3 regions of the Streptomyces sp. BPTC-684 genome follow, and region 1 is predicted to be linked to each of the others. Evidence: riboswitches for the same ligand, from Rfam matches in the RefSeq annotation. Region 1 holds a riboswitch; each other region holds the start of a gene.
The links. A riboswitch is a leader RNA that binds a small molecule or an ion and turns the genes downstream of it on or off. The one in region 1 is predicted to bind thiamine pyrophosphate.
Positions count from the first base shown of each region.

Region 2: linked by a shared signal. The riboswitch ahead of thiO (glycine oxidase ThiO) and the one ahead of QIY60_RS04540 (thiamine ABC transporter substrate-binding protein) in region 1 are both predicted to bind thiamine pyrophosphate.
Region 3: linked by a shared signal. The riboswitch ahead of thiC (phosphomethylpyrimidine synthase ThiC) and the one ahead of QIY60_RS04540 (thiamine ABC transporter substrate-binding protein) in region 1 are both predicted to bind thiamine pyrophosphate.

Region 1 covers NZ_CP124863.1:1,050,573-1,055,274, reverse strand. The annotation lists gene frr (ribosome recycling factor) at 1-106, shown strand, start outside; gene QIY60_RS04550 (phosphatidate cytidylyltransferase) at 106-1,227, shown strand; gene rlmN (23S rRNA (adenine(2503)-C(2))-methyltransferase RlmN) at 1,331-2,437, shown strand; TPP riboswitch at 2,456-2,565, shown strand; gene QIY60_RS04540 (thiamine ABC transporter substrate-binding protein) at 2,642-3,736, shown strand; gene QIY60_RS04535 (iron ABC transporter permease) at 3,790-4,702, shown strand, end outside.
Region 2 covers NZ_CP124863.1:4,754,789-4,759,490, reverse strand. The annotation lists gene metF (methylenetetrahydrofolate reductase [NAD(P)H]) at 1-5, opposite strand, end outside; gene thiE (thiamine phosphate synthase) at 102-758, opposite strand; gene QIY60_RS21015 (Rv2175c family DNA-binding protein) at 831-1,196, opposite strand; gene QIY60_RS21010 (FAD-dependent oxidoreductase) at 1,240-2,403, opposite strand; TPP riboswitch at 2,524-2,637, shown strand; gene thiO (glycine oxidase ThiO) at 2,635-3,831, shown strand; gene thiS (sulfur carrier protein ThiS) at 3,828-4,043, shown strand; gene QIY60_RS20995 (thiazole synthase) at 4,047-4,702, shown strand, end outside.
Region 3 covers NZ_CP124863.1:2,897,256-2,901,957, forward strand. The annotation lists gene QIY60_RS12880 (hypothetical protein) at 1-794, shown strand, start outside; gene thiC (phosphomethylpyrimidine synthase ThiC) at 928-2,706, opposite strand; TPP riboswitch at 2,699-2,833, opposite strand; gene QIY60_RS12890 (YibE/F family protein) at 2,905-4,239, shown strand; gene QIY60_RS12895 (SsgA family sporulation/cell division regulator) at 4,247-4,681, opposite strand.

The DNA of each region.
Region 1 (4,702 bases):
CGAGGTCCGCCGTGCGGAGAAGGAGCTCGACGACACCACCGCGAAGTACGTGGCGCAGGTGGACGAGCTGCTCAAGCACAAGGAAGCAGAGCTGCTCGAGGTCTGATGAACGACTCTTCCTGGGGGGCTCCGCCGCGACCCGAACACTGGGGGCCACCCGACCAGGGGCCTTCCCAGGAGGTGCCTTCGGCGGGGGCTGCCTACGATGCGTATGACGCCCCGTCCCGTACGCACCGATCGCCCGTCGTGACCGACACGGGCAACGACGCCGTACACCGCGAAGAACGTGACCGGGGGGCCGCTCGGGTGAGCGGTCCCCTGTTCCGCGAAGAGACGCCGCAGGAGCCCATGCCCAGCTCGGTACCACCTTCGACTCCGCAGCAGCCGCAGCGGCCCGCGCAGCCGGAGAAGAAGCGGGCGGGGCGCGACCTGCGGGCCGCGATAGGGGTCGGCGTCGGGCTCGGCGCGGTGATCCTGGCGTCGCTGTTCGTCGTCAAGGCCGTCTTCGTCGGAGTGGTCGCGGTGGCGGTCGTCGTCGGGCTGTGGGAGCTCACCTCCCGCCTCGACGAGCGCAAGGGCGTCAAGGCGCCGCTGGTGCCGCTCGCGGTGGGCGGCGCGGCGATGGTCGTCGCCGGCTACGCGCGCGGTGCCGAAGGCGCGTGGGTGGCGATGGCGCTGACGTCGCTTGCGGTGCTGGTGTGGCGGATGACGGAGAAGCCCGAGGGCTATCTCAAGGACGTCACCGCGGGCGTCTTCGCGGCGTTCTACGTGCCGTTCCTGGCCACGTTCGTCGCGATGATGCTGACCGCCGACGACGGGCCGTGGCGGGTGTTCGTCTTCCTGCTGCTGACCGTGGTCAGCGACACCGGCGCGTACGCGATCGGCTGGCGCTTCGGCAAGCACAAGCTGGCGCCGCGCATCAGCCCCGGCAAGACCCGTGAGGGCCTGCTCGGCGCGGTGACGTTCGCGATGGCGGCGGGTGCGCTGTGCATGCAGTTCCTCATCGACGACGGCCAGTGGTGGCAGGGCCTGCTGCTGGGCCTCGCGGTCGCGGCGAGCGCCACGCTCGGCGACCTCGGCGAGTCGATGATCAAGCGGGACCTCGGCATCAAGGACATGGGCACCCTGCTGCCCGGCCACGGCGGCATCATGGACCGCCTGGACTCCTTGCTGCCTACGGCACCGGTGGTGTGGCTGCTGTTGGTCGCCTTCGTCGGCGGCGGCTGACCGGCTGCTCCACCAGGCGCTGACCTGCCGTTTTACCGGTCGGGGGCTCGTTGTCCACAGGACGGCGAGCCCCTTTCCGTATGTCTGAGACACTGGTGGGACCATGCCGAAGCCCGGAGAACTCACTTTCGTCGCCCCCCGCGGAGCCAAGAAGCCCCCGCGGCACCTCGCCGACCTCTCGCCCGCCGAGCGGAAAGAGGCTGTCGCCGCGATCGGCGAGAAGCCGTTCCGCGCCAAGCAGCTCTCGCAGCACTACTTCGCGCGGTACGCGCACGACCCGGCCCAGTGGACCGACATCCCCGCGGCCGCGCGCACCCGGCTCCAGGAGGAGCTGCTGCCGGACCTGATGTCGGTGGTGCGGCACATCTCGTGCGACGACGACACCACCCGCAAGACGCTGTGGCGGCTGCACGACGGGACGCTCGTCGAGTCGGTCCTGATGCGCTACCCCGACCGGGTGACCATGTGCATCTCCTCGCAGGCCGGCTGCGGCATGAACTGCCCGTTCTGCGCGACCGGCCAGGCGGGCCTGGACCGCAACCTGTCGACCGCCGAGATCGTGCACCAGATCGTCGACGGCATGCGCGCCCTGCGCGACGGCGAGGTCCCCGGCGGCCCGGCGCGCCTGTCGAACATCGTCTTCATGGGCATGGGCGAGCCGCTCGCCAACTACAAGCGGGTCGTCGGCGCCATCCGCCGCCTCACCGACCCCGAGCCCGACGGCCTGGGCCTGTCCCAGCGCGGCATCACCGTCTCCACCGTCGGTCTGGTCCCGGCCATGCACCGCTTCGCCGACGAGGGCTTCAAGTGCCGCCTCGCCGTGTCGCTGCACGCGCCGGACGACGAGCTGCGCGACACCCTGGTCCCGGTCAACACCCGCTGGAAGGTCCGCGAGGTCCTGGACGCGGCGTGGGAGTACGCGGAGAAGTCCGGCCGCCGCATCTCGATCGAGTACGCACTGATCCGCGACATCAACGACCAGGCCTGGCGCGGTGACCTGCTCGGCCGCCTCCTCAAGGGCAAGCGCGTCCACGTCAACCTGATCCCGCTGAACCCGACGCCGGGCTCGAAGTGGACCGCCTCGCGCCCCGAGGACGAGAAGGCGTTCGTCGAGGCCATCGCCGCCCACGGCGTGCCGGTCACCGTCCGGGACACCCGTGGCCAGGAGATCGACGGAGCGTGCGGACAGCTCGCCGCGTCCGAGAGGTAGTCTGGGCTCGAAATCTGCATATTCCGACAGGGGAGCGCCACAGCGCTGAGAGTGCGACACCGTCAGGTCGCAGACCCTCTGAACCTCGCCCAGGTCATTCTGGGTAGGAAGTTCGGTCACCACTCAAGCTGTTGCGCCCTGCTCGCCGCCGCCCGGCGAGCAGGGCCGCGTCTCTTCCTGGTCCCACCAGGAGGATCCAGAACCATGCGCAGTACGAAGAAGATGGCGGCCGGCGCGCTCGCCGCCGCCCTGGGCGTCAGTACGCTCGCCGCGTGCGGCGGCAAGGACGACACCGCCAAGTCCGACGGCGGCACCAAGTCCAAGACCGTCACGCTGGTCAGCCACGACTCGTTCGCCGCCTCCGACGCGGTGCTCAAGGAGTTCACCGCGCAGACCGGCTACACGGTCAAGGTCCTCAAGAGCGGCGACGCGGGCGCGGCCCTCAACCAGGAGATCCTCACCAAGGGCTCCCCGCGCGGCGACGTGTTCTTCGGCGTCGACAACACCCTGCTCTCGCGCGCCCTCGACAACGGGATCTTCACCCCGTACGAGGCGAAGGGCCTCGCCGCCGTCCCCGCGGCCGTCCAGCTCGACAAGGGCGAGCACCGGGTCACGCCGATCGACACCGGCGACATCTGCGTCAACTACGACAAGAAGTACTTCGCGGACAAGAAGCTCAGCCCGCCGAGCTCCTTCGCCGACCTGGTCAAGCCCGAGTACAAGAACCTGCTGGTCACCGAGAACGCGGCGACCTCCTCGCCGGGCCTCGGCTTCCTGCTCGGCACTGCCGCCCAGTACGGCGACGAGGGCTGGCAGGACTACTGGAAGAAGCTCAAGGGCAACGGCGTCAAGGTCGTCGACGGCTGGGAGCAGGCCTACAACCAGGACTTCTCCGGCTCGGCCGGCGGCAAGAAGGCCAAGGGCGACCGCCCGCTGGTCGTCTCCTACGCCTCCAGCCCGCCCGTCGAGGTCCTGTACGCCAAGCCGCAGCCCACCGAGGCCCCCACCGGCGTCGCCACCGGCACCTGCTTCCGCCAGACCGAGTTCGCGGGGCTCCTCAAGGGCGCCAAGAACGAGGCGGGCGGCAAGGTGCTCCTCGACTTCCTGGTCTCCAAGAAGTTCCAGGAGGACATGCCGCTCAACATGTTCGTGAACCCGGTGGTCAAGGGCGCCAAGCTGCCCGAGCTGTTCACCAAGTTCGGCGCCACGGTCACCGAGACGCACGACGTCGCTCCGGAGAAGATCTCCAAGAACCGTGAGCAGTGGGTCAAGACGTGGTCCTCGCTCGTGCTGAAGTAAGCCGCACGCCCCGCGCGAAGAAGGTGCGCGCGAACGCGGTGCGGCTCGGCCTGATGGCCCTGCCGCTCGCGTTCTTCGCGCTCTTCTTCGCCTGGCCCGTGGCCGCGATCGTCGGCCGCGGGCTGCGCGTCGACGGCGGCTGGCACCTCGGCCGGATCGGCGAGGTGATCACCGAGCCGGACATCGGGCACGTCCTGTGGTTCACCACCTGGCAGGCGCTCGCCTCCACCGCGCTCACGCTGCTGATCGCGCTGCCCGGCGCGTACGTCTTCGCGCGCTTCGACTTCCCCGGACGCCACCTGCTGCGGGCCGTGGTCACGGTCCCCTTCGTGCTGCCCACCGTCGTCGTCGGCACCGCGTTCCTCGCGCTGCTCGGTCGGGGCGGGCTGCTCGACGAGCTGTGGGGCGTACGGCTCGACACCACGGTGTGGGCGATCCTGCTCGCACACGTCTTCTTCAACTACGCGGTCGTCGTACGGACCGTCGGCGGCCTGTGGGCCCAGCTCGACCCGCGCCAGGAGGAGGCCGCCCGGGTCCTGGGCGCCTCCCGGTTCGCGGCGTGGCGCACGGTGACGCTGCCCGCGCTCGGGCCCGCCGTGGCGGCGGCCGCGCTGATGGTCTTCCTCTTCACCTTCACCTCCTTCGGCGTCGTCCAGATCCTCGGCGGCCCCACCTTCTCCACGCTCGAAGTGGAGATCTACCGCCAGACCGCCCAGCTCCTCGACCTGCCCACGGCGGCGGTCCTGACCATCGTCCAGTTCGCCGCGGTCGGCTCGGTCCTCGCCGTGCACGCCTGGACGGTACGGCGACGCGAGAGCGCCCTGAAGCTCGTCGACCCCGCGCAGACCGCCCGGCGCCCGCGCGGCGCGGGCCAGTGGACGCTGCTCGCCGGGGTGCTCGCGGTGATCGCCGTACTGATCCTGCTGCCGCTGGGCGTACTGATCGCCCGCTCCCTGGACACCCCCG
Region 2 (4,702 bases), 3.7 Mb from region 1:
GCCATACTCGCAGGTTAGCCAGGCCTTGGCGGTCCCCCAACAAGGCCGGGGGAATTTGTCCGCATTGTCGGACTATTGTCCACCCCTCGGACAGAAAACCTCTAGCGGGCCACCAGGCGTTCACGTACCCGCTTCGCCAGGTTCGCTGTCGCCTCGGCGGGATCGTCCGCCTCGGTGATCGCCCGGACCACCACGATCCGCTCGGCGCCCGCGTCCAGGACCTCGTCGAGGTTGGCCGCGTCGATGCCGCCGATGGCGAACCAGGGGCGCTCGGTGGCGAGCGAGGCCGTGTAACGCACCAGGTCCAGGCCCGGGGCGTGGCGGCCCGGCTTGGTCGGGGTGGGCCAGCAGGGGCCCGTGCAGAAGTAGTCCACGCCGGGCTCGACGGCGGCCGCGAAGGCCTCCGCGTCGGCGTGCGTGGAGCGGCCGATCAGGACCTCGTCGCCGAGGATCGCGCGGGCGGCCGGGACCGGCAGGTCGCCCTGGCCCAGGTGCAGCACGTCGGCGCCGATGGCATGGGCCACGTCGGCCCGGTCGTTGACCGCGAGCAGCTTGCCGTGCCGCCGGCAGGCGTCGGCGAGGACGGCCAGGTGCTCCAGCTCCTCGGCGGCCTCCATGCCCTTGTCCCGCAGCTGGACGATGTCCACGCCCGAGGCCAGCACGGCGTCCAGGAACGCGGGCAGGTCGCCCTGGCGCCTGCGCGCGTCCGTGCAGAGGTAGAGCCGGGCGTCGGCGAGCTGCTCACGGGCCGTGGGCATGAAGTCCCCCGTTGTGTGCGGTGCGGGCGCGGACCGGTCCCCCGGTCCGCGCCCCACCTGTAGGCGATCAGGTCAGACGGCGAGCGCCTGGGCGCGGCGCTTCACCTCCGTGCCGCGATTCTCGCTCAGGGCCTGCGCGGGGGTACCGGGCAGGGTCGCGTCGGGGGTGAAGAGCCACTCGAGCATCTCTTCGTCGGAGTAGCCGTCGTCCCGCAGGAGCGTGAGGGTGCCGGCGAGGCCCTTCACTACCTTGTCGCCGTCGATGAAGGCGGCGGGCACCTGCAGCGTCCGGTTCTCACCGCGGCGTACGGCGATGAGCTGGCCCTCCTTGACCAGCTGCCGCACACGCGTCACCTCGACATCGAGCATCTCTGCGATGTCGGGAAGGTGGAGCCAGGCGGGGACGAGTGCATCGGTTTTCGCGTCAATCTCGGTCACGGGACAAGCGTGCCATCCCGGACTGACACTCGGTAGCCGGAGCTCAGCCGACTGCGGCCTTGAGAGGGACGGACGGATCGGCGGCGCGGACCGGATCCAGCGTCGCACCTGCCTCGATGAGCTTGCGGCCCTGCGCCAGATCGCGCGGTCGGCCGACGGCCAGGAGGGCGACGAGCCTCCCCTCGCGCAGCCAGCAGACCGACCACGCGGCGCCCGTCGGTTCGCCCCGCCACAGCAGCCGGTCGGCGCCGCCGTGGTGGCCGACGTACTGGACGAACCTGCCGAACTGCTCGGACCAGAAGTACGGCACCGGGTCGTACGGCCGGACCGCCTCGCCGACGATGTCGGCCGCCACCGTGCGCGGCCCCTGGAGTGCGTTGTCCCAGTGGTGGATCAGCAGCCGCTCCCCGTACCTTCCCGAAGGGAAGGAGGCGCAGTCGCCGACCGCGTAGACGTCCGGGAGCGAGGTGCGCAGCCGGTCGTCGGCCGTGACCGCGCCCTCCGGCCCCCGCTCGATGCCGGTGGCCGCCAGCCAGTCGGTGGTGGGCCGGGCGCCGATGCCGACGACGACCGCGTCGGCCGGGAGCCGGCGGCCGTCCGCCAGGACGACGGCTCCGGGCTCGACCGTCGCCACGCGCGCGTGGGTGAGCAGTTCGGCGCCGCTCTCCGCGTACCAGCCGGCCATCGGCTCGGTGACCTCGGCGGGCAGCGCGCCCGCCAGCGGGCGGTCCGCGGCCTCCACGACGGTGACCGCGCAGCCCGCCTCGCGCGCGGCCGTGGCGAACTCGGCCCCGATCCAGCCGGCCCCGACGACCACGACGCGGAGCTGGGCGCTCAGGACCGCGCGCAGCCGCCCGGCGTCGTCCAGGGTGCGCAGCAGATGGACGTCGGGCAGTCCCTCGATGCCGGGCAGCGTGATCGGCTCCGCGCCCGAAGCGATGACCAGCGCGTCGTACGGGACGGGCCCGGACGCGGTGTCGATCTCGTGCTCACGCGCGCGTACGTCCGTGACGGTCTCGCCCAGGCGCAGGTCGACGCCGAGGCCCTCGAAGTCCACCTCGAAGGCGGAACCGTCGGCCTTGCCGAGCAGCACCGCCTTGGAGAGCGGGGGCCGGTCGTACGGCTGGTGGGGCTCGGCGCCGATGAGGGTGATCCGGCCCGGGAAGCCCTGTTCGCGCAGGGCCACCGCGGTCTGGACCCCGGCCATGCCCGCGCCGACGACCACCACGTGGCGCTGTTCCGAATGCGTCTGCTTTTCGCTCACCCGATCACCATAAACATCTGACAGTTCGTCAGGAAACCGGTCAGGCGTTAGCCTGACGCACGTACAAGCACTCGCGGGAGCCCGGACGCACCGGGCTGAGAGGGAGGCTGCAGCGGCCTCCGACCGTACGAACCTGATCCGGGTCATGCCGGCGAAGGGAGGGGCTGGACGCCCATGCATTCATCCCGAAACGGGGCAGTTCCCCACGGGTCGGACGTACTGGTGGTGGGGGGCGGCATCATCGGCCTCGTCACGGCCTGGCGGGCGGCGCAGCGCGGTCTGCGCACCGCGCTCGCCGACCCCGCGCCCGGCGGCGGCGCCGCGCAGGTCGCGGCGGGCATGCTCGCCGCCGTCACCGAGCTCCACTACGGCGAGGAGACCCTGCTCGGCCTCAACCTGGCCTCCGCCCGGCGCTACCCGGACTTCGTGGCCGAGCTGGAGCAGGCGAGCGGCCTCGGCACCGGCTACCGCGCCTGCGGCACCCTCGCGGTCGCCCTGGACGCCGACGACCGCGCCCATCTGCGCGACCTGCACGCCCTCCAGCAGCGCTCGGGACTCGACTCCCAGTGGCTGACCGGGCGCGAGTGCCGCCGCCTGGAACCGATGCTGGCGCCCGGGGTGCGCGGCGGACTGCGGGTCGACGGCGACCACCAGATCGACCCGCGCCGCCTCGCCAAGGCCCTGCTGACGGCCTGCGAGCGGGCCGGGGTGGTGTTCCACCACGGCTGGGCCGAACGGCTCTCGGTGGTACGGGAGAAGGCCGCGGGGGCCGTCCTGGCCGACGGCACCGAGCTCGCCGCCGACCAGGTCGTCCTCGCGGGCGGCAGCCTCAGCGGCCGGCTCGCCGGGGTCCCGGACGAGCTGCGGCCGCCGGTGCGCCCGGTCAAGGGCCAGGTGCTGCGGCTGACCGTGCCGCCCGCGTACGCGCCGTTCCTGTCCCGCACGGTCCGCGCGGTGGTCCGCGGCAGCCACGTCTACCTGGTGCCGCGCGCCGACGGCGAGCTCGTCGTCGGCGCCACCAGCGAGGAGCTGGGCTGGGACACCACGGTCACCGCGGGCGGCGTCTACGAGCTGCTGCGCGACGCGCACGAGCTGGTGCCCGGCATCACCGAACTGCCGCTGACCGAGACCCGCGCCGGGCTGCGCCCCGGCTCCCCAGACAACGCGCCGCTGCTCGGCCCGACCGCCCTGCCCGGCCTGCACCTGGCCACCGGCCACTACCGCAACGGGGTGCTGCTCACCCCCGTCACCGGCGACGCGCTGGCGCACGCGCTGGCCACCGGCGAACTGCCCGCCGAGGCGCGCCCCTTCACCCCCCGCCGCTTCACCTCCGCCCCGGTGGAGTCCGTACCGCAGGAGCTGACCGCATGACCGTCTCCTCGACGACCGTCTCCGTCAACGGCGAGGTGCGCGACCTCGCCACGGGCACCACCCTTGACGCCCTCGTCGCCACCCTGACCCCGGCGCCCGCGGGCGTCGCCGCCGCCGTCAACGAGGCGGTCGTCCCGCGCAGCGAGTGGCCGCGCACCACGCTCGGCGACGGCGACCGCGTCGAAGTCCTGACCGCCGTCCAGGGAGGCTGAGCCATGGCCGACGACCTGTTCACCCTCGGCGGTACGACCTTCACCTCGCGGCTGATCATGGGCACCGGCGGGGCGCCCAGCCTGGACGTCCTGGAGCGCTCGCTGGCCGCCTCCGGCACCCAGCTGACGACCGTCGCGATGCGCCGCCTGGACCCGACGGTGCAGGGCTCGGTCCTGTCCGTCCTGGAGAAGCTGAACATCAGCGTGCTGCCGAACACGGCGGGCTGCTTCACCGCCGGGGAGGCCGTGCTGACCGCCCGCCTCGCGCGCGAGGCGCTCGGCACGGACTGGGTCAAGCTGGAGGTGGTCGCCGACGAGCGCACCCTGCTGCCCGACCCGATCGAGCTCCTGGACGCGGCGGAGGTGCTGGTCGACGACGGTTTCACGGTGCTGCCGTACACCAACGACGACCCGGTGCTCGCCCGGAAGCTGGAGGACGTGGGGTGCGCGGCGATCATGCCGCTCGGCTCCCCCATCGGCTCCGGGCTCGGCATCCGCAACCCGCACAACTTCGAGCTGATCGTGGACCGGGCCACGGTCCCGGTCGTCCTCGACGCGGGCGCGGGCACGGCCTCCGACGCGGCGCTCGCGATGGAGCTGGGGTGCTCGGCGGTGATGCTCGCGTCGGCGGTCACGCGTGCGCAGGAGCCGGTGCTGAT
Region 3 (4,702 bases), 1.8 Mb from region 1:
AGCGGATCCTCGACGACGCACTGCGCACCGCGCCCGACCGGCCCGAGCTGGCCGGTGTTGGAGTACGGCTCAACACCGAGCAGTTGCGCACCATGGTGCTCAACGCCGGTGCTCTCGTCTCGGCGGCCGCGGCGGCCGAGTACGACCACTACGTCAGGGTGCGCGAGGAGTTGCGTGCGCCTTCCACCCCCGCGCTCACATCGGAACGCGGCTCGGTGATGACGCCTCCGGTGGTCGACAGCCCGGAATCCACCTCGGGCGCGGGCGTCGGCGCGGTCGTCGCGGTGCTGGCTCCCGTTCTCTCCGGGACCGCCGCCGCGATCTTCCTGCTGGTGGGCTACATCCTGAAGATGCTCAACCCCGAGCCCGCCTTCGCCGACACTTTACTGACCGCCGGATGGTTCTTCGGGGCGCTCACCGCGGCCGCGATACTCGCCGCGGCGATCAGCCTCCTGCTCACCGCGATCCGCAACGGCGCCACCCAGGTCGTCGCCGAACCGGAGGAGGACGAGGTGGACGACGAGAGAGCACAGGAGGTCTCCCGGGCCCGTGAGGCATGGCGCCACGCCCTGGTGGAACGGGGTATCTACCCGTTCCTGCGCGAGGCGCTGGCCGACCCGGGCACCGGTCCGGGGGCGTCGAGGCGCCGCTCGACGGGCCGGATACCGAGCCTCGGCTACGACCGGCCCGACTTCGACAGCCCGGGCGACTCGTCCAAGGGGACCCGCCCCAGCTTCACCAGCCCGGACTTCACCAGTCCCGACTTCGGAGGCCCCGAACACCAGCCGGAGTGACCGGCTTCGGGGCGCCCGTTTCACGTGAAACCACCAGGACCGCGGTCACCTTCGTTTCACGTGAAACCACGGCCGTGCCTGTTTCACGTGAAACAGGGCTCGCTGTTTCACGTGAAACATCGGTACGCGTACGTCACTCCGCGATCGGCAGATAGACCCGGTTGCCCGCCGCGGCGAACTCCGCGGACTTCTCCGCCATTCCGGCCTCGATGTCCCCTGCCGCCAGATCCCCGCCGTGCTCGCGGCGGATGTCCTGCGAGATCTTCATCGAGCAGAACTTCGGCCCGCACATCGAGCAGAAGTGAGCGGTCTTCGCCGGCTCGGCGGGCAGCGTCTCGTCGTGGAACTCCCGGGCGGTGTCCGGGTCGAGGGCCAGATTGAACTGGTCCTCCCAGCGGAACTCGAAGCGGGCGTCCGAGAGCGCGTCGTCCCACTCCTGTGCGCCCGGGTGCCCCTTGGCGAGGTCGGCCGCGTGCGCCGCGATCTTGTAGGTGATCACGCCCGTCTTCACGTCGTCGCGGTTCGGCAGGCCCAGGTGCTCCTTGGGCGTGACGTAGCAGAGCATCGCGGTGCCCCACCAAGCGATCATCGCCGCGCCGATGCCGGAGGTGATGTGGTCGTACGCCGGGGCGACGTCGGTGGTCAGCGGGCCGAGCGTGTAGAACGGCGCCTCCTCGCAGATCTCCTGCTGGAGGTCGATGTTCTCCTTGATCTTGTGCATCGGGACGTGGCCCGGGCCCTCGATCATCGTCTGGACGTTGTGGCGCTTGGCGATCGTGTTGAGCTCACCGAGCGTACGCAGCTCGGCGAACTGCGCCTCGTCGTTGGCGTCCGCGATGGAGCCCGGGCGCAGACCGTCGCCCAGGGAGTACGTCACGTCGTACGCCGCGAGGATCTCGCAGAGCTCCTCGAAGTTCTCGTACAGGAACGACTCCTTGTGGTGCGCGAGGCACCAGGCCGCCATGATCGAGCCGCCGCGCGAGACGATGCCGGTCTTGCGGCGGGCGGTGAGCGGCACGTACCGCAGGAGCACACCCGCGTGGACCGTCATGTAGTCGACGCCCTGCTCGGCCTGCTCGATGACCGTGTCCTTGTAGATGTCCCAGGTCAGCTCCTCGGCGCGGCCGTCGACCTTCTCCAGGGCCTGGTAGAGCGGGACGGTGCCGATCGGGACGGGGGAGTTGCGCAGCACCCACTCGCGGGTGGTGTGGATGTTGCGGCCGGTGGAGAGGTCCATGACCGTGTCGGCGCCCCAGCGGGTGGCCCAGGTCATCTTGTCGACCTCCTCTTCGATGGAGGAGGTGACGGCGGAGTTGCCGATGTTGGCGTTGACCTTCACCAGGAACCGCTTGCCGATGATCATCGGCTCGATCTCGGGGTGGTTGACGTTGGCGGGCAGCACCGCGCGCCCGGCCGCGATCTCCTCGCGCACGACCTCGGGGGAGACGTTCTCGCGGATCGCGACGTACTCCATCTCCGGGGTGATCTCGCCCCGGCGGGCGTACGCGAGCTGGGTGACGGCCTGGCCGCCGCGGCCGCGGCGCGGCTGGCGCGGGCGGCCCGGGAACACCGCGTCGAGGTTCTTCAGTCCGCCGCGCGGCGAGGTGTGCTTGATGCCGTCGTCCTCGGGGCGGACGGGGCGGCCCGCGTACTCCTCGGTGTCCCCGCGCGCGATGATCCAGTTCTCCCGGAGCGGGGCGAGTCCCCGGCGGACGTCCGTCTCGATGTTCGGGTCGGTGTACGGCCCGGACGTGTCGTACAGCGTGACGTCCTTGCCGTTGGTGAGGTGCACCTGGCGGACCGGCACCCGGAGGTCGGGGCGCGAGCCCTCGACGTATCCCTTGTGCCAGCCGATGGACTTCCCGGCCTCGCTCTGGTTCGAGGCAGGCGTGCGTGCGTCCTGAATGGTCATGAGACCTACTCCCTACGCCGGCATTACCCGGTAACAGGTTCGGCGGTCGGCGCAGCCGCTTCCGTACGGTTCGTACGGCTTTCAGCGCCCTCTCAGCCCGGTGCTCCGAGCTCCCGCGTGTGCAAAGGTGTCACCACGCTAGCGTCATCTCCAGCGCGCTGAACAGAGGGGCCCCGCCGTTCTTGCGATGATCGGGCGGTGACGTCAACAGAGCAGCCTCCCGAAGACGCCCACGGACACCCGCACGGCCAGCCCCATGGGCACACGCACAGCCACGGTCCCGCGGCGCCCGTCTCGAAGCATCTCCGCAAGGTGATCGCCGCCGTGCTGATCCCGTTCTCGGCCGCGGTGCTCGTCGGCCTGGCCGTGCTGTGGCCCGGCGGAACGCCGTCGCACCAGCGCACCGGTGTCGGCTTCGACCGCCAGACCCAGCAGGCGAAGGTCGTCGCCCTCCAGAAGGTCGACTGCAAGACGGTCAACGCCGGTCAGACCCCGTCGAACGGCGACACCTCGACCGCCGAGGGCCAGGAGGCCAAGCGCTCCCAGCAGGGCCTGTGCGGCAAGGCGACCATCGAGGTCACCACCGGCAAGGAGAAGGGCCGCACCTTCACCGAGATCGTCCAGCCGGACGCCCCGCGCCAACTGCACAAGGGGCAGGGCGTGATCGTCGCGTACGCCCCCGACGCCCCGCGCGACCTGCAGTATTCGGTGACCGATGTGAACCGGCGGTTCCCGATGGCGCTGCTCGCGGGCATCTTCGCGCTCGCGGTCGTGGTCGTCGGCCGGCTGCGCGGGGTGATGGCGCTGGTCGCGCTGGTCGTCTCGTTCGCCGTGCTGACGCTGTTCATCCTCCCGGCGATCCTCCAGGGCTCCAATCCACTGCTCGTCGCGGTGGTCGGGTCGAGCGCGATCATGCTGATCGCGCTGTACATGTGCCACGGCCTGTCGGCGCGCACCTCGGTCGCCGTGCTCGGCACGCTGGTCTCGCTCGTCCTGATCGGGCTGCTCGGGTCGCTGTTCATCGGCTGGGCCTCGCTGACCGGCAACACCGACGACAACACCGGCCTGATCCACGGGCTCTACCCGAACATCGACATGTCCGGTCTGCTGCTGGCCGGCGTGATCATCGGCTCGCTCGGTGTGCTGGACGATGTGACGGTCACCCAGACGTCGGCGGTCTGGGAGCTCCACGAGGCCAATCCGACGATGGGCCCGCGCGGGCTGTACCGGGCGGGCATCCGGATCGGCCGCGACCACATCGCGTCGGTGGTCAACACCCTGGTCCTGGCGTACGCGGGCGCGGCGCTGCCGCTGTTGCTGCTGTTCTCGATCGCGCAGAGCAGCGTGGGGACGGTGGCCAACAGCGAGCTGGTCGCCGAGGAGATCGTCCGGACGCTGGTGGGCTCGATCGGCCTGGTGGCCTCGGTCCCGGTGACCACGGCGCTGGCGGCGCTGGTGGTCTCGGCCGACCGCCCGGCCGTCGCGGCCCGTGGGCCGGTGCGGGGCGGGCGGGGCCGGCGCCGCAAGAAGTAGGCGGCGCTCAGCCCGCGTTCTGCTCCTCGGCCAGGATCCGCCCCAGCGCCTCGTCCAGATGTCCGTCGAAGTCGCCGAGCGCGCGCTCCTGCCCCAGCGGTACGAGCTTGTCGGTGCGGTCGAGGAAGGCCACCAGCGGGCCGGCCCCGGCGCGGAAGAGCGCCCGTTCGCCGCCCACCTGGAGGCGGATGTGGACGTCGGAGAGCTCCTCGGGGCGGGAGGGCGCGATGCGCACGTCCCCGTCGCCGGTGGGGGTGTTGATGCCGTCGAGTAGCAGTTCCCGCCCGAACGTCCAGGTCACGGGTTCGTCGCCGGGCAGGTGGAAGATCATGCGGACCGCGTACGGATCGTCGGCGCGGTAGGTGAGCTCCACCGGGATCCTGAAGGAGAGCTCCTCGGAGACGAGGAAGCTCATCATGACCTCTGCCAGGACCTCACGCATCACGTACCCCGCTGTAGCTGA